2 regions of the Tigheibacillus halophilus genome follow, and region 1 is predicted to be linked to the other one. Evidence: predicted binding sites of a transcription regulator. Region 1 holds the regulator's gene; the other holds the start of a gene.
The links. Region 1 encodes Rex, which represses fermentation and respiration genes when NADH is low (regulators of the CRP and FNR family bind a similar motif). Its sites were predicted from a motif close to TTGTGAAATATTTCACAA; they were not measured.

Region 1 (9,944 bases):
GATGTGATTACACTGGAAGGTGAATTGGGAACTGGAAAAACAACTTTTACAAAAAGTTTAGCTTCTGGATTGGGTGTAGAAGCTACTGTAAGCAGTCCCACATTTACCATTATAAAGCAATATGAAGGGCGTTTACCCTTGTACCATATGGACGTGTATCGTTTGGAACATGAAGAGGAAGATCTCGGTTTTGAAGAGTATTTTCAAGGTGGCGGAGTGACTGTAGTAGAGTGGGCACAGTTTATTGCCGATTTTCTACCTGACGAATTCTTGAACATTTCCATTGCATATGAAGATGAAAGCTCACGAACTTATTCTTTTACCCCGAGAGGGAAGCACTATGAAGAACTTGTTGATCAGTTAATGTGGGAAATGAAGGAGAATGCTTAAGATGTACATACTTGCAATAGATACGTCTAATCAGGTGCTCGGTGTGGCGATCATGAAGGATGATGAAGTTGTTGGAGAAATGGTGACCAATATCGCCAAGAATCATTCCGTCCGATTAATGCCTGCTATTGATCAATTGATGAAGGATGTACAAATCACTCCTGAACAACTGGAAAAAATCGTTGTAGCGGAGGGACCTGGTTCTTATACGGGTGTCAGAATCGGGATGACAACAGCCAAGACATTGGCCTGGGCACTACAAATCCCTATCACAGGTGCATCAAGTTTAAAGGTACTTGCATATCAAGGTATATACTTTGATGGGTTGATCTGCCCTTTTTTTGATGCAAGAAGAGGGCGGGTATATACTGGGCTTTATCATCCTAGGGATGAGCGTTTACAGCTTGAGAAGGCAGAGAGAAATACAGATATGCAGGGATGGCTCCATGAACTGGCAGTAATTGGCAAGCCTGTGCTTTTCTTAAGCCCGGATATGGAGAAACACCGCGCAGCAATAGCATCGACTCCTGGATTAAATGCATTCATTCCACAAGCCAAAGCTTTACAAACCTCAAATCCTTCTCATCTGGTACTGGCAAGTGAAGAAAATAGTGCCGATGCCGTATATCATATGACTCCCAATTATTTGCGGCTGGCAGAAGCAGAAGCGAAGTGGCTAAAAGCAGAAGGGAAGAAGGTTGATGAATGAACCATTAATTCGACCCATGGCCTTGGCAGATATAGAAGCAGTGATGAAGGTGGAAACAGCAACTTACACCTCACCATGGGAGAGGCATATTTTTTTTCAGGAGCTTTCTCAAAACTTTCATGCGCATTATTATGTGCTTGAATTGGAGGGGGAAGTGATAGGATATGCCGGTATGTGGGTGGTAGTTGATGATGCGCAAATTACCAATATTGCTATTTTACCGGGATATCGTGGTAAAAAGTATGGAGAGCAATTATTCCGTTTCATGGTGGGTAAGGCGGTTATCCTTGGGGCGGTGCACTTATCATTGGAAGTGAGGGTTTCCAACCATATAGCACAGCGAATGTACAGCAAGTTCGGCCTTGTGGAAGGGGGCATTCGCAAAAATTATTATTCAGACAATCAGGAAGATGCGATTGTAATGTGGGTGACATTGAAATGAAAAATGCGACTTATATACTTGGAATAGAGACAAGCTGTGATGAAACTGCTGTGGCGATTGTAAGGAACGGTACTGAAATCGTCGCAAATGTAGTTGCTTCACAAATAGAAAGCCATAAACGTTTTGGCGGGGTAGTTCCTGAGATTGCATCACGTCATCATGTAGAGCAAATCACTGTGGTTTTGGAAGATGCTATGAAGCAATCCGAATTGAATTGGGAAGATATAAATGCAATTGCAGTGACACAGGGGCCAGGCCTAGTTGGTGCATTGCTGATAGGTGTAAGTGCTGCGAAAGCTTTGGCGTTTGCAAAGCAGAAGCCGCTAGTGCCTGTCCATCATATTGCAGGGCATATTTATGCCAATCGGTTGGTCCAGGAACTGGAATTCCCATTGCTTGCTTTAGTTGTATCAGGTGGTCATACTGAGTTGGTTCTGATGAAACAACACGGCCAATTTGAGTTGATTGGCGAGACTCGGGATGATGCTGCAGGAGAAGCATATGACAAAGTTGCCAGAATGCTTGATATGCCTTACCCGGGCGGGCCCCATATAGACCGGCAGGCTGCTGAAGGAAAAATCAGCATCGATTTTCCGAGAGCCTGGCTGGAACCAGATAGTTTCGACTTCAGCTTTAGCGGATTGAAGTCAGCAGTTATTAACACTATTCACAACGCACGACAACGTGGAGATAGATTGGAAAAAGCGGACATAGCCGCAAGTTTCCAGGAAAGTGTTGTGGACGTATTGACGGCGAAAACGCGAAGGGCCGCTGAATTGCACCAAGTCAAGCAGGTACTGGTAGCTGGAGGCGTCGCGGCGAATAGGGGACTTCGTACAGCGCTTGAAAAAGCATTTAAACCGATGGGCATTCCGCTTCTCATCCCACCAGTCAAATTGTGTACAGACAACGCCGCAATGATTGCTGCAGCAGGAACCATTGCATATGAACAAGGAAGAAGAGCTGGACTGGAGTTAAACGCTGATCCCTCCTTATCGCTCCAATAGTTTATGACAAATATATTTACGGCCATCCATGTCATGAAATGATGGCCCATTTTTATGCACAAATGTTTATCCACAGGTGTGTGAATAATAACTGAATATGTGATAAGTAAAGTAATTGTGGGTGTGGACCTTTTTGTGCATAATTTTGCCTTGTTCTGTGGATAATGTGGATTACTTTGTTAATATGTGATTATAACAACGTTCAGTTGTTAATAGGTTTGTGGATAAGTTCAATGATAATGTTCCTAGGCTTTCAGGACATTTCCTGGATCTGGAATGGCGTGAGGAAAATCCAGCGGCTAACCCTTTTAGCACAATGGTTCACTTTATGAAAAATGTGTTTCATATGCTACAATGTCAATATGCATTTTGGAAAAATATTACTGTTTGAATTGAGGAATGAAAGAAACTGGTGATAAGGTATGTCAAACAAACAATCACATTATTTGCAATTTGACTTTATCCTTTTATTCATGCTGTTTGCCGGCGTCAGTCTACTGGCGATTTACAATGCACAGCAGCTGGAACAATATGCTGGCAAAAATTTTGTTGTGTTACAGATTTTTTGGTTTGCAGTCGGAGCAGGTATTGTAGCTCTGATTCAATTGTTCGATTTGGAACAGTTATATAAAATTAGTCTTTTTGCATATATTTTTGGGGTTTTGCTATTGGCCGTTCTCCTTGTGAGTCCGGAAAGCATTGCGCGGACAATTAACCATTCCAAGAGCTGGTTCACTTTGCCAGGATTCTCCATGCAGCCTTCAGAGTTTGCCAAGATATCCACAGTGCTTTACTTTGCGGCAGTTATCAGTAAACATAAAGAAAAATACCCCAAGTCGAATTGGAAAACAGACGTATTTTTGTTGCTTAAAATTGGAATGATTGTCATCGCTCCTGTTTTACTAATCAATATGCAGCCTGACTTCGGTTCTTCCATGGTGTATTTGTTTATCGCAGCTGTTTTTGTACTGTTGTCGGGTATCGATTGGAAAATCATTGCTACGCTTGTTTTGGGCGGAGCAGCAGTGTTATTTTCTGCGCTTTGGGTCATCGTCACCTTTCCGCAGATGTCTGAACAGGTGCTTGGTCTCGAACAATACCAAGTTCAGCGTGTGCTCACATGGTTTGATGCTTCAGGGCAGACAAGTGATGACACGTTCCATTTCGACCGCTCGCTCTCGGCCCTTGGGTCTGGGCAGCTTACAGGAAAAGGGATGAGTGCCCTGCAAGTGTCCTTGCCGGAGGCACACACTGATTTTATCTTTTCAGTGGTGGGGGAAAGCTTTGGATTTGTAGGGTGTGCTATAGTCGTTTTCTTGTATTTTCTATTGCTTTACCGTATGTTGATGCTTGGATTAAATAGCTTCCATTTCACCATGTTCGGCGCTTATATTTGTTTTGGATTTTTGAGTTTGATCTTTATCCATGCTTTCCAAAACATCGGGATGATTGTGGGGATCATGCCGATAACAGGAATCCCGCTCTTGCTGCTGAGCTATGGAGGCAGTTCAGTCATGTCGTCGATGATTGGACTTGGGCTTGTATATCGTGTCGCCGTGGAAAATACGATGCAGAATGATTACTTATTTAAATAGGAATCAAAAAAGGCGGGCCCTATGTTTTGCGGGCCCGCCTTTTTTTAGGAGCAGTGACAGTTTTCTCTACTGTTCAATCTTTTCTATTCTTCCTGCAAAATCTCCCATGCCTGCATTTCTTCCTCTATTCTCGATTTGATTTCTTCGCTTTGACGGGTCAATTTCAACGACATTTCATGATCCTGGAAAATTTCCGGCTCTGCCATTCTTTCTTCGAGTTGGGATAGCTCATTTTCAAGCTGATCGATTTTTTCTTCTATGGCTGCAATTTGTCTTTCTCTTTTTCGTTTTTCGCTTTGCAGTCTTTTTTCTTCTTCAAAGCTAAGCCTGTTTTCAGATGGGGCTGTCTTGCCCTTGCCGTTTGTTTGTTCCAAGGCTGCCATTTCCAGCTCTTCCTGTTTCTTAGCAATGTAGTAATCATAATCTCCAAGATAGATGGTGGCACCGCCCGGCTGCATTTCCACGACATGATCGGCAATTTTATTAATGAAATACCGGTCATGGGATACAAATAAGATGGTACCTTCAAATGCAGTTAATGCAGATTCCAGTACTTCTTTACTGTCGATATCCAGATGGTTGGTCGGTTCATCTAATACAAGCAAATTCGCTTTTTGCATTCGCAGCTTCGACAGGGCCAGCCGGGCTTTTTCCCCACCAGATAAAGAGTGGACGATTTTTAACACATCATCCCCTGAAAAGAGAAAATTGCCAAGCACTGTACGTATATCTTTTTCATTGGTGGTGGGATAGTCATCCCATAGCTCATGCAGCACCGTTTTGGAAGAAGAAAGGTCAGCTTGTTCCTGGTCATAATAGCCGATCTCGACATTTGTACCTACCCGGATTTCCCCGGAAGCCGGTTTCAATTTGCCGATGACATTTTTCAGAAGCGTGGTTTTGCCTACACCATTTGGACCGACTATGGCAAATCTGTCTCCGCGGTGGAGCTGCATATCGAGATGGCGAAACAGAAATTCTTCCGATTCATCATAACGAAAAGAAAGATTTTGTACGGATAATACATCATTGCCGCTGCGCTTATTCGCTTGAAAAGCGATACTTGCTGATGATTCTTCGCCGAGCGGTTTGTCGATACGTTCCATTTTTTCCAGTTGCTTACGCCGGCTCTGTGCGCGTTTTGTAGTGGAGGCACGTACAATATTTTTCTGAATGAAGTCTTCCATTTTTTTAATTTCTGTTTGCTGTTTCTCATATTCATCCAATTCTTGCTCGTATTGAAGAGCGCGTTGTTCCAAATAAGATGAGTATGTGCCGTGGTATTTTTTTATATGATGGCGCGACACATCATAAATGATGGAAACGGTCTTGTCCAAGAAATAACGGTCGTGAGAGACGATGACGACCGCACCCGGATAGCTTGAAAGATACCCTTCCAGCCATGTCAGTGTTTCAATATCCAGATGGTTGGTCGGTTCATCCAATATTAATATATCTGGTTTTGCAAGAAGCAATTTACCGAGTGCCAATCGTGTTTTCTGACCGCCGCTGAGTTCATTGATCACGGTGGCTTCATCGTAATCACCAAAATGCAACCCGTGCAGTACTGTACGAATTTCTGACTCATAATTGTAGCCGCCGGCTTTTTCAAAGGCATGCTGCAGCTGGTCATAATTTTTAAGCAGCTGTTCATAATCATTGGAACTCAAAGCCGCAGCATTGGCCATTTTTGTTTCTAACTCGCGAAGTTTCTTTTCCTGTTGAAGAATATCGGTGAAGACTTCCAGCATCTCATCCCAAATGGTATGCTCTGATTCAAGGCCGGTATGCTGAGATAAATAACCAGTACTGACATCCTTCGGTTTGAAAAATTCGCCCGTGTCATACGATTGCAGGCCGGCCATGATCTGAAGCAGGGTAGATTTTCCCGCTCCATTTCTGCCAACAATAGCCATCCTGTCTTTCATTTTTACTTCCAATTTGATATCGGATAATATTTCATCGGCTCCAAAGGATTTGGAGATGCCGTTGAGTTGCATCAAAATCATACGCTTTCACCTCTATTGATAAATCCTCCCACATCTCAGTGTATCTTAAAGGGAATCAACTGGGCAATCCTTTTGTGAAAAGAATCACGACTTCCGAACGATTTTCTGCTAGAATAGGAATGAGATCTTTTGAACTATTTGCTTTGTTCTTGGTTATTATACATTGGGAACGACAAAATGATATCAGAAATAAAACATATTAGTGAAGGGAAGGATGACGGTACAGATGGCTGAATTCACACATTTTAACGAGCAGGGACATGCCCGAATGGTTGATATCAGCGGCAAAGCGGACACAGAACGTACAGCGTTGGCTGCAAGCAGTATTTTCGTCAATGAGGAAATCCATGAAGGCATCGTGAAGCAAACAATAAAAAAAGGCGATGTACTTGCTGTTGCACAAGTAGCGGGAATCATGGCTGCCAAAAAAACGTCTGACTGGATACCGATGTGCCATCCGCTTTCACTGAAAGGCGTCGATATATCTTTTAGCTGGGAGCAAGCGGGAGATACGTATGAATTGAAAATAGAAGTCTTTGTAAAAACCAAGGGAAGTACCGGGGTGGAGATGGAGGCGCTGACAGCCGCATCTGCGACGGCATTGACAATTTATGATATGTGTAAGGCATTGGATAAAGGGATGGTTATCGGCCAAACATATTTATTGGAAAAGAAGGGCGGGAAATCCGGGGATTTCCATCGGGGCATGAAGGAGGAGTAATATGGAACGCAAAATTCCACAAGCCACTGCAAAGCGTTTGCCGCTTTATTATCGTTTTTTAAATAATTTACAGCATCAAGGCAAATCACGGGTTTCATCTAAGGAGCTGAGTTTGGCTGTCAAGGTTGATTCAGCGACTATTCGCAGAGATTTTTCTTATTTTGGCGCTTTAGGCAAAAAAGGATATGGCTATAATGTAGAATATTTATTGGGTTTTTTCCGTAAAACATTGAACCAGGATGAATTGACGAATGTGGCAATCATCGGTGTTGGTAATTTAGGTACAGCATTTTTACATTATAATTTCTTGAAAAATAATAACACCAAAATCGTGATGGCATTCGATGCAGATCCTGAGAAAGCGGGCCAGGATGTTGAAGGAGTCCCTATTTATTCAATCGATGAGCTGGAAGAAAAACTGAAGGACGTGAAAGTGGCTATTCTGACAATCCCCGCGCAGGTCGCAGATGCTGTCACCGAGCGATTGGTCAATTGCGGGATCGAAGGCATTCTGAATTTCACTCCCGCCAGGATCAGTGTGCCAAGTCATATTCGCGTACATCATATCGATTTGGCGGTTGAACTCCAGGCATTGGTATATTTCCTGAAGCATTATCCTTTAAATGAAAAAGAAGAAATATGAGCATAACAACCTGGCAGCGGATTTTCGCTGCCAGGTTTTTTTATGTACAGGATAGTCATGGGTATTAAGGCTCAATATTTTGAAAAGATGGTACTTTCGACATCTTCTATTCATCGCTTGCATTGGCTATGATGAATTGGTGAGAAAAAGAAAAACGTAGAGGAGAAGTGCAAACAATGTGGGGTAAAAAACTGATGGCTCTTTGCGTGATGCTATTACTGAGCTTGGCTATTGCTGCCTGTTCAGACAACGCCAGCAAAGATAAGAAGGATGAAGACAAAACGAAAACAGAAGAAAAGGGCAGTAAAGTTGCTGCGGCAGAAAAAACAGAGACAGACAAAGAAAAAGAAAATGCTGTCGCTAGCGATGAAGTGTTATTTGCTGTATTGGATGCTAATTTGCAAGCATACAAAGATAAAGACCTTGATGCGTACATGGACACGATCCATAGTGGATCTCCTGTGTTCGATACGACCAGACAACAGATGGAAGCGATCATTGACAAAGATCTGGACATGGAAATCACGGATATGAAAGTAGAAGAGAAAAACGAGGATAAAGCAAAAGTGAGTTATGTGCAACGGACTGTAGCGAAGGAACCAATTCCCGAATTTAAAAACAATGAAGTGAAGGGTTATCATGAACTGCGCCAGGAAGACGGCCAATGGAAAATTTACGCCTCACAGGCGAACGATGTGACGTATCTGGATGAGGATGGCAATCCGATTGATGAAGATACGATTGCAGAAACGCAGGCAAGTGCTGATAATGGTGAAATGGACGGACAATATGCAGATCAGCTAAAGCAGATGCAGCAAACCATCGCCATGAAATTGACGGTAGCGGAATATACTGAAGATGATGGCTTTGCTTCCGCACTTTTCACCATTGCTGATGGGAAATATAAGGATAACCAGGTTACATTGGAATATGTAGCAGGTGCCAAGGGCGAGCTTTCACCGAAGGAATGGATGGAGCTTGTGCGAGAACAGTATACAGCACAGGTCGGCGACAAGTTCGATTTGCAAGTTTACGATACGACGAAGAATGAAACGATGTTCGAATTGGTTATCAAAGCTGACGATGACCAGATCGATCAGGCACAAATCGGCCGTGTTTTCTTTAAAGGGAATGATTTGTACGCAGTGACATTCGGTGCTTCAGGGGCGGATGAAGTCCCTAAAGAAGTCAAACAGGATTTGACAAAGGTATTGAAAAAGGTGAAATAGGAATCGATCAAACGGGTTACTCTGGAAAAGACAGCATGTCTCAATCAAAAGCGAATGTCTCGTTCAACCAAAAAAGCGTCCATCGCCTGGACGCTTTATATAAAAAGTTATTTTTTTTGATCCCGTTTCAGTTTAAAATGCAATCCTATTAATTTGAACCCCATGCCGAAATCCAAGGTGGCAATCACTGCCAATAACATAGTAGTGATATTCCACATCGTGTCATGCGCGCTGCGGACCGCAAAAAATATGAATAAGGCCCCCATGGCGAAATATAAAATAGCCCGGCTGATAAGAGATGAAATCATAAAAGTTATCCTCCAATAATTTGCTGCTGTATGAAATTCATTTGCTGTTCCAATTTTTCCATTTTTTCCGGGGTCAACAACAGCTGCCCCAATACTGCGGTCGTGTTCATCCCCATATGAACAAGGATTGGAACGATAATCCGTTTTGTCTTGACATATAGAAATGCAAATGTGAGCCCCATAGAAGCATACACCAGAATGTGTTTAGGGTCTTGATGGATAACAGCGAAAATGACTGATGAAATCAATGCGGCTATCCAAAAATTGGTGCGGTTATACAATGCTCCGAAGATGATTTTTCGGAACAGGATTTCCTCCAAAATCGGTGCGATCAACACAGGAATGACGTAGAATATTGGAAATGCTTTTGATATATCCATGATATTTTTCGTGTTTTCCGATTCTGTTTTTATACCGAATACATGGATTTCAATATTTGCAGCTAAAGCTTGTGCTGCCAGTGCCATAAATACGCCGCCGATTATCCATCCAACCGTGGTGCCTGTGGCGGATGCGTCCGGGGATACTCCTTCCTTCATATCCGGTTTCATCAATAGAAGGAAGACGACAAGGCCGGCGAGGAAACTGAAAATGGTAAAGTAAATGATTGCCTCGGCCTCTGTCAGTTTAAATAGAAAGTAAAATAAAGGGGCGCCAAGAATTACGGAAAATTGCATAATCACGTAGGAAATGACTACCCACCAATAGCGTTTTGTCAAAGTATAACCGTCCCTTTCGAAATTGGAATCATCTATTCATTGTATGTGCTTGAACATTTTTTATTTCAAATCCAACTTTATTTATCATGCACAATGCTATAATATAATTCATTCTAACATATTACGGATATCGGAGGCGACTGTGGTCATCCAGAGCAAAAAAAGAAAAAGA
Region 2 (9,944 bases), on a different contig from region 1:
TACATGTGTATTTTTCTATTCTACACGTTTCAAATCGTAAAGGGGACTTTAAAAAATAGCCCTCCTTATTAAAGCTGTTTATTTGCTAAGTCAGATAGTTTACCTTTTAACCTCATAATGCAATTCTACAAATTGATTAAATCGCCTTGTTCCTTTTAACAATAATTCTAAGTGGTAATCGCCATTGTTGAACAAAGGAATCCCTTTCCCTATGAGGGTTGGGGCAATGGTTATGATGATCTCGTCAACCATATTCTCTTTTAGGAAGGAATATAGCAGTTTTCCTCCTCCAACCATCCAAATATTTTTCCCTTCTTGTTTTTTTAATTTGCTTACAAAATCTTGAATATCAGGGCTTATAAATTTTACCTGCTCCGTATCAGCAATCGAAGACCGTGTGAACACATAACAATTTTTATCAGAATACGGCCAGCTATTGCCACCCTCATGTTCCATAATCCAATCGTAAGTTGCTTTCCCCATTAAAACGGTATCAATCGTGTCTAAAAACTCGGAAATGCCATTATCCCCTTCTCCCTCTACTTTAAACAACCATTCAAGTGATTCCTCTTTTGTCGCAATATATCCATCTAAACTCGATGCAATGAATAGTACTACATTTCGTTTTTGATTCATAATTATTCTCCTTTCCTTAGCTCTAAAATAAGTATATGGTTAAAACACGACACCTTCTGTCATATAAATATAAGTAATTATTATTTTATCGAAGGGGTGTATTTTATGAGAGCAGATAGATTAATGAGTATTATGATCTTGTTACAGAACAGAGGGAAAATGACGGCAAAAGAACTAGCTAATGAACTGGAGGTATCGAATAGAACCATTCTTAGAGACATGGATGCGTTAACAAATGCAGGAATTCCAATTGTTTCTCAAAGAGGTAAAGAGGGAGGATGGCATCTATTAGATAATTTTCGGAGTAAATTAAGTGGACTAAACATAGATGACATGAAATCTTTGTTTCTTTTTCCATCTGGTGAACTACTTGAAGATTTAGGGTTAAACAACCAGCCGCTTGATACGAGGCAAAAGCTGCTTGCAGCTATCCCAGATACTTATCGGGAGGAAGCGCAGGCAATGTGGGAAAGAATTCATATAGATTCGGGCACCTGGAGACAATCCAAAGAAAAGAAGCATGCTCTTAATGTTGTGCAACAAGCCGTTTGGGATAGTAAAAAGCTGAAAATTCACTATGAACAGCAAGGTGGTGAACAAAAGGAAAGGTTAGTTGAACCATTAGGGTTAGTGGCAAAAGGGAATAAGTGGTATCTTGTTGCTTTAAAAAATGGAGAGCTGCGTAATTACAGGGTATCACGTATACACAGTGCAAAAGTTGAAAGTGAAACTTTTAGGAGACCGCTTCATTTCAATTTGGCCACATACTGGGAACAATCAAAAGCAGAATTTGTACAAAACTTACCGAAATACGATGTACAAGTAGAAATACATACAAAAATTATTAAAAGAATTAATTTTACAGACAAATTTGTTAAAGTTATCAAAACAGAAAATCCAAATGGGGGCAAATGGATACCAGCAACGCTAAGATTCAATGATAAGCAAGAGGCTATAGAGTTTATATTGGGATTCGCAAACAAAATAAAGGTCGTTTCCCCAAAATATCTTCAGGATAAAGTCGTAGCTTTGGCCATGTCCGTTATTGATTTTTATAATGATGAATAATTATTTGCAGGATGCTATCAATTAATAGCACTGGATCAGGAAGAATTAACCATTCAAGATTGTAAATCGTTTCTATAAAAAACGATTTAGGAACCCATAGTTTTATCCACTTTCACCAGTATTTCATGTTTGCATGAGATGGTTCAATGATAAGTTATTGAAAAACCATCTTATTGTTTCGGTGATTAAGGATTTTTATTTATAGGTGAAACCACTCATATGAATGTTTATTGAAAATGTAAAGAAAAATAAAATGTACGGTCAGTGGAATGATAATGGTCGCCTCATCAATTATTGAGAAAAGTACATGCACTCTTCGAAGCTGACGGATGAACATTTTTTGGCAGGGTAAACTGAACTTTGAAAGTGAGAGTGCGTACGGCTCTTACTTCGCTGTTCAGTTTTTTATGGTTAGAATGAAACGAATTCACACGGAAGGTTATTTTAATGGCGAAAATGAGATGAAGTGCATGTACTGATTTATCTTTGAAACTAGTAGATTTGCCCACGCTAACAACTACCCATATTCATACAGAAGTATGAGGTAAATGCAAAAAATACATAATGATCGGATATAAATTAGAAAGAGAGGGTATAGTAATTGTGTTTACTTTGAGATATTTTCGACCGTATTGGAAGCGGATTTATTTTTAGAGTCTGATTTTCTATTGCAAATTTCTTTGTAAGGAATATAATTAGTATGTGAAAACATTCACATATTAATTATAGAATTTAACCTATTGGTTATTATTAATCATAGATAAATATCATATGTTCTTTTATTATCTGTGAAAATAATAACATATACAGAATTGGAGATGAGAATAAATGGAATTTACCCAAGGAAGCAAAACGGTGTTGGTTGGGACAGGTACAGTTGGCTCAAGTTATGCATATGCATTGTTAAATCAAGGGTTATGTGATGAATTAGTGCTTGTTGACCTAAATGAAAAGAGAGCAAAAGGCGAAGTAATGGACTTAAACCATGGCGTATTATATGCACCTAGCACGGTAAAAATCAAATTGGGTACGTATGAGGATTGTAAGGATGCCGCTGTTGTAGTGATTTGTGCTGGTGTAGCACAAAAACCTGGAGAAACAAGGCTGGATCTAGTTAGCAAGAATATGAAAATCTTTAAAGCGATTGTAGAAAATATTATGGAATCTGGTTTTAACGGTATCTTCTTAGTAGCAACAAATCCAGTTGACATTCTTGCTCATGCCACATGGAAATTCTCTGGTCTTCCGAAAGAAAGAGTGATTGGATCCGGTACGATTTTAGACTCTGCAAGATTCCGCTATTTATTAGGTCAGGAATTTGGAGTCACACCAACAAGTGTCCACGGTTATATTATTGGTGAACATGGAGATTCAGAACTTGCTATTTGGTCTTCTGCAAATATTTCTGGTAATCCAATAGCTCAAAGGTTAACAAAAGAAAGAAGAAATGAAATCTACATTCATGTTCGAGATGCAGCATATGAAATAATTGAAGCCAAGGGAGCTACTTATTATGGAATAGCTATGGGACTTGTCCGAATTACAAAGGCAATATTAAAAAATGAAGAAGTTGTATTGCCAGTTGGAACATTACTTGATGGGGAATACGGTTATGATGATGTGTTTATAGGGGTACCTACCGTTATTAATCGTAAGGGTGCAGTAGAAATTATTGAACTCTCACTAGATGAAGAAGAAAAGGAAAGATTAGGAAACTCTGTAGAATCGTTGAAAAAAATACAAGGTTTATTCTGGTAGTAGTTGATTTATTCGTAGTAACTCGTCTAACTTCAGGACGAGTTAAACAACAGGTTAGTAGAGACATGTGATCCGTTTGGAGTATATAGATTTCCACAACTGTTGTTCAAACAACTTAGGTACTAGGAGTGTAAACTGAGCTGTGTAAGTGAGAGTGCGTACGACTCTTCCTTCGCAGTTTAGTTTTTATTGTTAGATGAAAATAATTCAGATGGGAGGTTATCCTAATAGCGAAATAAAGCGAAATGAAAAATTTGTCAAGCTAGCGAACCCTAAAAGATAAATGAAATCGCCCGCTTGAAGCTTTATATCTGCATCTGCGGATTCAAGAACTGGAATCTCAGCAGGAAGAGGACCATATATAGAACTGGGGCGATGGTAATGAGCCAGTTATCACTTACACACTTTATTCGACAAACCCTCAGAGGAGAAGACGGACGAACACTTTATTTGTAAAGCCTCACTGCCTCCTCCAAAAAGGACAAATAATTAGCAATAAAATCTCCAGGCTCCATGATTTTAACTTTATTGACAAATCCTGCTAGAAACTGGTAGGCAATTGATTCTCAGGCAATTCAATGGTTGCAAGGTAATTTCTTTCAGTCATTTTTGTAACGGCGTTTTTTCCATATCTCTCAATAAATTGATCTCTTACAGCAATGTCTACCAGCAGCTGTTCACTAACTGTTGTTGTTTATGATGTTGTTTTTTTCTTCAACCACCTTATTAGGTTTTGGAACAAAAAAACGTCTTTTCGGATATTTATTATCCTTGCCAATTTAAATGTTCGGTAGGTTAATTTGCATTAACAGCGCTATACCTCGCCTGGAACATTTACTCTAAGCCATTAGTACCAGGCCCTGAAGTCCATTTAATGGGATTTCAGGGTTTGTTTTGTTTCTACTATCAAAATGAAAGTTGAGATGTGAATGGGTAAAAAATACTTTTATGGTGGGAGGAGGCTGGGAGGCAACGGAGTACTTCATTGGTCCTTTATGCAAGACGGCCTTTGTGAGGTTTAGTTTTATGTATGTATCAATCAATTTACCTTCCAGGTCTGTGGCTTCCTTATTTGTATATCCTATATCGATGGCCAAATGGAAGAGTATTAATAAATGTAATCTCTTGTCAAAATCAAAAAAGCATGGTAAGATCACAAATGTAAATCGTAATCGTTACGTTTTATTCAAAGGAAAATTGGAATGCTATAGCTGACTTTCCAAAAAGTACCGGAGGAGAAGGGTGATGACTAAAAATCCCAGATTGTTAAAAAAGGCAAGAGACAGTGGTAAAATATGCTGCGCAGCATATGAAGAAAAAAGAACAAGTTTCTGGTGAACAAATCCAACGGGTAAATTTGCTCTTCTATGACTGATTGATAAAGCAGGAGTGAAGTGGCGAAATCATTTTTCTGAAGCAAAAGAGTGTTTCAATCACATTGGTCCAAATGTATTTATGATTACAAAGTTTAATGCATACATTTTATATAGCCTGTGTCTTAACAGAAAGACATTCTGTTTGTACATAGGGCGGTTTTTGTTTCAACATAGAAATCTATCTTCAGCCAATTGTTTGGCTTCGAAACAAAGGATAGCTGCACGCTTTCAATCGTAATCATTACGCTTTGATTCGCAATAGAAACGGGGGAATACGAAAAATGAAACACTTAAAGGGAATTATTTTACTTCTGTTTGCTTGTATTTTGGTAATGGCGGGCTGCAGTAATACAACAAGCAAGTCAGAAGGTAAGAACAAGCAAGGTGAATCATCCGGCTCAAAGAAGCTTCATATTGTGACAACCTTTTATCCGATGTATGAATTCACGAAAAACATTGTCAATGGCGAAGCCCAAGTTGATCTTTTGATCCCATCTACAGTTGAACCACATGATTGGGATCCTTCGCCAAAAGATGTGGCAAACATGCAGCAGGCAGATTTGTTTGTATATAATAGCCCTTCAATGGAAACATGGGTGCCTTCTGTTGAAAAGAGTATGGGAGACAAACACCCGCAAATGGTAATTGCCAGTGAGGGTATTGACTTAATGGAAGGTACGCCACATGACCACGGAGATCACGGTGACGAAGAGGACCATGACCACGAAGATCACAAAGGTGAAGAAGATCACGATCACGGCGGCTTGGATCCGCATGTTTGGCTCAGTCCAGTATTAGTGCAAAAAGAAGTAAAAAACATTACAAAAGCGATTATCAAACAAGATCCAAAGAACGAGGAAGTATACAAGAAAAACAGTCAAAAATATATTGAACAGCTGCAAAAGCTTGACCAGAAATACAGTAAAACGCTTAAAGATGTTCCAAACAAAGAATTGATCACACAGCATGCCGCTTTCGGGTATTTAGCAAAAGAATATGGCCTGGAACAAGTTCCGATTGCGGGGTTATCTCCGGAGCAGGAGCCAAGTCCAGCAAAACTGGCTGAACTGAAGAAATTTGCAAAACAGCATGATGTGAACACTATTTTCTTTGAAGAATTGGCTTCACCTAAAGTTGCGGAGACGCTTGCAGAGGAAATTGGGGCGAAAACAGAAATACTGCATACACTTGAAGGCTTAAGCAAAGAAGAACAGGATAAGGGAATGGATTATATAAAGGTAATGGAAGAGAATCTGAGCATTCTTAAGAATGCATTACAAAAATAAAATAATATATAAAGAAGGGAAAGGGTGTGCATATGCAGCATTGCGCACCTTTTTCTGATGAATATTTAAGAGGGGGGAATACGTTATGAATCTTATTACCTTGGAAAACCTTGTGTTTGGTTATTCGCATGTTCCAGTTATAAACGGTGCATCATTTGAAGTGAAGAGCGGGGAATTTATCGGAATAACAGGACAGAATGGCGCTTCGAAATCGACATTGCTGCGATTAATGCTTGGATTATTAAAGCCCTGGCAAGGCAGAGTTACGATAAACAAAAGAAACGATCAAGGACAGCGCTTGAAAATCGCTTATGTGCCACAGCAGATTGCTTCGTTTAATGTCGGATTTCCAAGCACGGTGCAGGAGCTTGTTAAATCGGGCAGATATCAGAAGGGTAAATGGTTTAAACGACTGGATAAAAAAGATGGTGAACTGGTGGCAGATGCACTGGAAATGGTAGGTATGTCGGAATATCGCCATTCTAAAATTGGTTCGTTATCAGGCGGGCAAAAACAAAAAATATGTATCGCCCGCGCTTTAGCGTCTGAACCAGATGTGTTCGTATTGGATGAGCCTACGACTGGAATGGATGCAGAGAGCCGTGTGAATTTCTATCAGTTCATGCATCATCAGGTGAAAGTGCATAACAGAACAGTCATTATGGTGACACATGATCTTGACGAGGTGCAAAGTTATTTAGATAAACATATTTCTTTAGAGAAGGAGGCGCATGGAGAATGGAAATGTTTGATCTCGGATTCATGCAAAGAGCATTCTGGGTCGGTGGATTCATCGGCGTTATAGCACCAATTCTAGGTGTTTTTCTTGTCTTGCGAAGACAAGCGTTAATGGCGGATACGTTGTCGCATATTTCCTTGGCGGGAGTGGCCATCGGTTTTTTCTTCCATACAAATGTTACCTTCTCCAGCATACTTGTTGTCATTGTTGGGGCCATCGGGATTGAGTATATGAGAAGGGCATACCAAAGCTATTCAGAGGTATCTATTGCAATCTTGATGGCTGCCGGTTTATCGCTTGCTATGTTTTTGATAAGTTTAACGGAGGGCGGGATGACGACAACTATTGATCAATATTTATTTGGATCCCTTGTAACCATCAGCCAGGAACAAGTTTATATTATTTCCATCATAACCGTACTAATACTACTTTATTTCTTTATTTTGAGAAAGCCTTTGTATCTATTGACATTTGATGAAGATACAGCCCATGCCAGTGGTGTGAATACACATCTTCTATCACTATCTTTCAGTATGGCGGCTGGATTGGCGATTTCAATCATTATCCCAAGCGTTGGCGCCCTGCTGGTTTCAGCACTTTTGGTATTGCCTGCTGCATTTGCGATACGTGTTGCGAAAGGATTCATTATGGTACTTACTACGGCTGTGATTGTCTCGTTATTTGGTATTTTCACAGGGCTGGTTTCTTCTTATCAGTTGGGAACACCACCAGGTCCAACCATCACGTTATTTCTTGTCATTCTTTTGCTGATTGCTTTCCTTATTCAGAAAGTGATTGTGATGACCATGCAGCATCGCATAAGAAAAAGAATATAAAAATCGTGATCGGCGGTTCGTTATCCATCCAACAAGCCGAAACAAATTAAAATTAGAAAATCTGTCTCACGGATTACTAAAAATCACATATATTTTCGCTAAAACCCTGCCAGGAAAAATTCTTGGCAGGGTTTTTTGTCAGTGTTTTAGCGTCAAAAAGGGAGGATGTTATCGTGTGCTTATTGAATCAACGGAAGAAATATATCATCTACAATTTCTACAATTGTCTTTTCTGTTACAGGTTCATATGTGGTTAACAGCTCATGTCTGATCAGGTCAACAGGAAGCTTTGTTATCCTGTCTGTGACTTTTTCTACTTTAATTTCTCCCCGCTCTGCAGCCCGTTTTAAAATTGTCTGCATCGTATTCGTTCTTCGCAAATGTAATAACTCGGAAAATGGAATACCTGCAAGAACAGACATTAATCCATGTATGGTCTCGGGGCCAATTGTAGATATGAGATCATTGAGTCGTTCCAATACAATGATAACGTCATTTCTTATATTCCCAGTATTGGGAATGTCATCTGCTGGTTTTGGTATGTTTTTCCCAATAGCAGCTAATACAAGTTCTTCACGACTATCCCATCTGCGGTAGATCACTGGTTTACTTGTTTTCGCCTTGATAGCCACTTCTTCCATTGTTAAGTTTTGATATCCCACGTTCATTAGTTCATTCCAGGCGGCTTGCAAAATGGCATCTTCCAGCTCCGTACCTCTTCTCCTTGTATTCATTATTCCCTCTCCTTGCTATTTTTTATCTGCACAATCCAAATAAAAAACGTTGCGTTTCTTATATAGGGACTGCTCTTACGATCCTTGGTACACTTCCATTTGTCTTTAGCCAGGCAGATACATCCACCCTGTTCATTTCCCTGGCTCTGATTTTGCGTGGTGCAGGGCTTGGTGCTGTATTGCTTCCGGTTATGGCAACCGCTTATACCGGGTTAAGCAGGGAAGAAGTACCACATGTAAGCAGTATGACGCGGATCCTCCAACAAATTGGCGGAGCATTTGGGGCTTCTGTGCTTGCCATTATTTTACAAAGTCAGTTTGGTTCACTGCATGCGGCCGATATTGCTGCCAGGAATACGGCTTTTAACCATACGTTCATGTGGACGACCGTCTTTACAGCAATCTCCCTGATATTTGTTGTCATTTTGCCTAATCAAGCAGGTGAAAATCACTCTTTATCAGAATAAAAATTAACAGAAGGGGAGAGATAAAATGTCTTTCCCCTTCTGTATATTTAAGGTGCTGTTTCATTCCTCGCTGCCTCTTCAATCTTTCTATATTAAATTTCCCGTATCCGATCTACGCTAGATTGAGCATTCATAAATAGATTTTTCAAATGAAGACGTCGGTGAAGAATAATTGATCAAGTCCACAATAAATAAAATGAAATACCTTTCACAAAAATATCCCTCAATAAGTAATTATTACGTTTTAAGTTTCATAGCATAAGAATAGAAAAAAGCTAACGGATATTCATCTCTGAAAGGGGAAAAACATGAATCGCAGATCTTCATTCAACTTGTATGCTGTAATCATTGCCATTGTATCCGCAGAATTTATATTGTTACTTTTGTTTATCAGAACGGATTTATCATCCTTAATGGAGGGGGTAAACAAAGTAACAGAAGACTACATGCCGATGGAAGAAGGATCAACCCCGACAGAAAACAAGGTGCAGGAAGGGAAACAAGACAATGCAAAGGGATTTCAACCGTCTTCCGCCGAAGAAAAGAACACGTCCAAAGCTGCACTTTGGGATCCAGCCATGGCAAAAGGGAGCTCCTATTATTATGTGGAGGATGATATGCTGTATCATCACGTCAAGGGCGGCGCAGGGGGATCGTTTATATACGGACCAGCACCCGATTTCATGTCACAAAATCAAAAATACTACAGCCCGAATGGCAGCACCTTTTTTAGTGAAACAGGGAAGGAAAAAGGAACAGCGTATCAATACTTTGAAATTTTGCCGCTAAATACGGAAACATCGTATACGGCCGAACAACTGAATCAATATATTAAAAGTCATATCCCTGAAACGTATCAAAACAAAATGAATGGTTCCGGACCGCTTGCAACCCTTGGAGATAGTTTTATCGCGGCTCAGAATCAATATGGTGTTAATGCGCTTTATTTGTTGGCACATGCCATTCATGAAAGTGCGTGGGGAAGCAGTGCCATCGCACAAACGAAGTATAATTTATTCGGCTTTGGTGCGGTTGACAGTGATC

Region 2: ACFSMW_RS19035 (L-lactate dehydrogenase) is a predicted target of Rex. The motif match lies at 2,405-2,422, and genes of this name have one in related genera.

What each region holds. Positions count from the first base shown of each region.
Region 1 is NZ_JBHUIZ010000016.1:1,429-11,372, forward strand. It holds gene tsaE (tRNA (adenosine(37)-N6)-threonylcarbamoyltransferase complex ATPase subunit type 1 TsaE) at 1-390, shown strand, start outside; gene tsaB (tRNA (adenosine(37)-N6)-threonylcarbamoyltransferase complex dimerization subunit type 1 TsaB) at 392-1,099, shown strand; gene rimI (ribosomal protein S18-alanine N-acetyltransferase) at 1,092-1,541, shown strand; gene tsaD (tRNA (adenosine(37)-N6)-threonylcarbamoyltransferase complex transferase subunit TsaD) at 1,538-2,548, shown strand; gene ACFSMW_RS17930 (FtsW/RodA/SpoVE family cell cycle protein) at 2,971-4,143, shown strand; gene ACFSMW_RS17935 (ABC-F family ATP-binding cassette domain-containing protein) at 4,227-6,152, opposite strand; gene moaC (cyclic pyranopterin monophosphate synthase MoaC) at 6,379-6,873, shown strand; gene ACFSMW_RS17945 (redox-sensing transcriptional repressor Rex) at 6,875-7,516, shown strand; gene ACFSMW_RS17950 (nuclear transport factor 2 family protein) at 7,693-8,745, shown strand; gene ACFSMW_RS17955 (YdiK family protein) at 8,853-9,053, opposite strand; gene ACFSMW_RS17960 (CPBP family intramembrane glutamic endopeptidase) at 9,059-9,772, opposite strand.
Region 2 is NZ_JBHUIZ010000018.1:13,827-23,770, forward strand. It holds gene ACFSMW_RS19025 (dihydrofolate reductase family protein) at 100-636, opposite strand; gene ACFSMW_RS19030 (helix-turn-helix transcriptional regulator) at 742-1,704, shown strand; gene ACFSMW_RS19035 (L-lactate dehydrogenase) at 2,533-3,462, shown strand; gene ACFSMW_RS19040 (metal ABC transporter substrate-binding protein) at 5,120-6,124, shown strand; gene ACFSMW_RS19045 (metal ABC transporter ATP-binding protein) at 6,210-6,929, shown strand; gene ACFSMW_RS19050 (metal ABC transporter permease) at 6,863-7,699, shown strand; gene ACFSMW_RS19055 (TetR/AcrR family transcriptional regulator) at 7,879-8,433, opposite strand; gene ACFSMW_RS19060 (MFS transporter) at 8,424-8,900, shown strand; gene ACFSMW_RS19065 (N-acetylglucosaminidase) at 9,209-9,944, shown strand, end outside.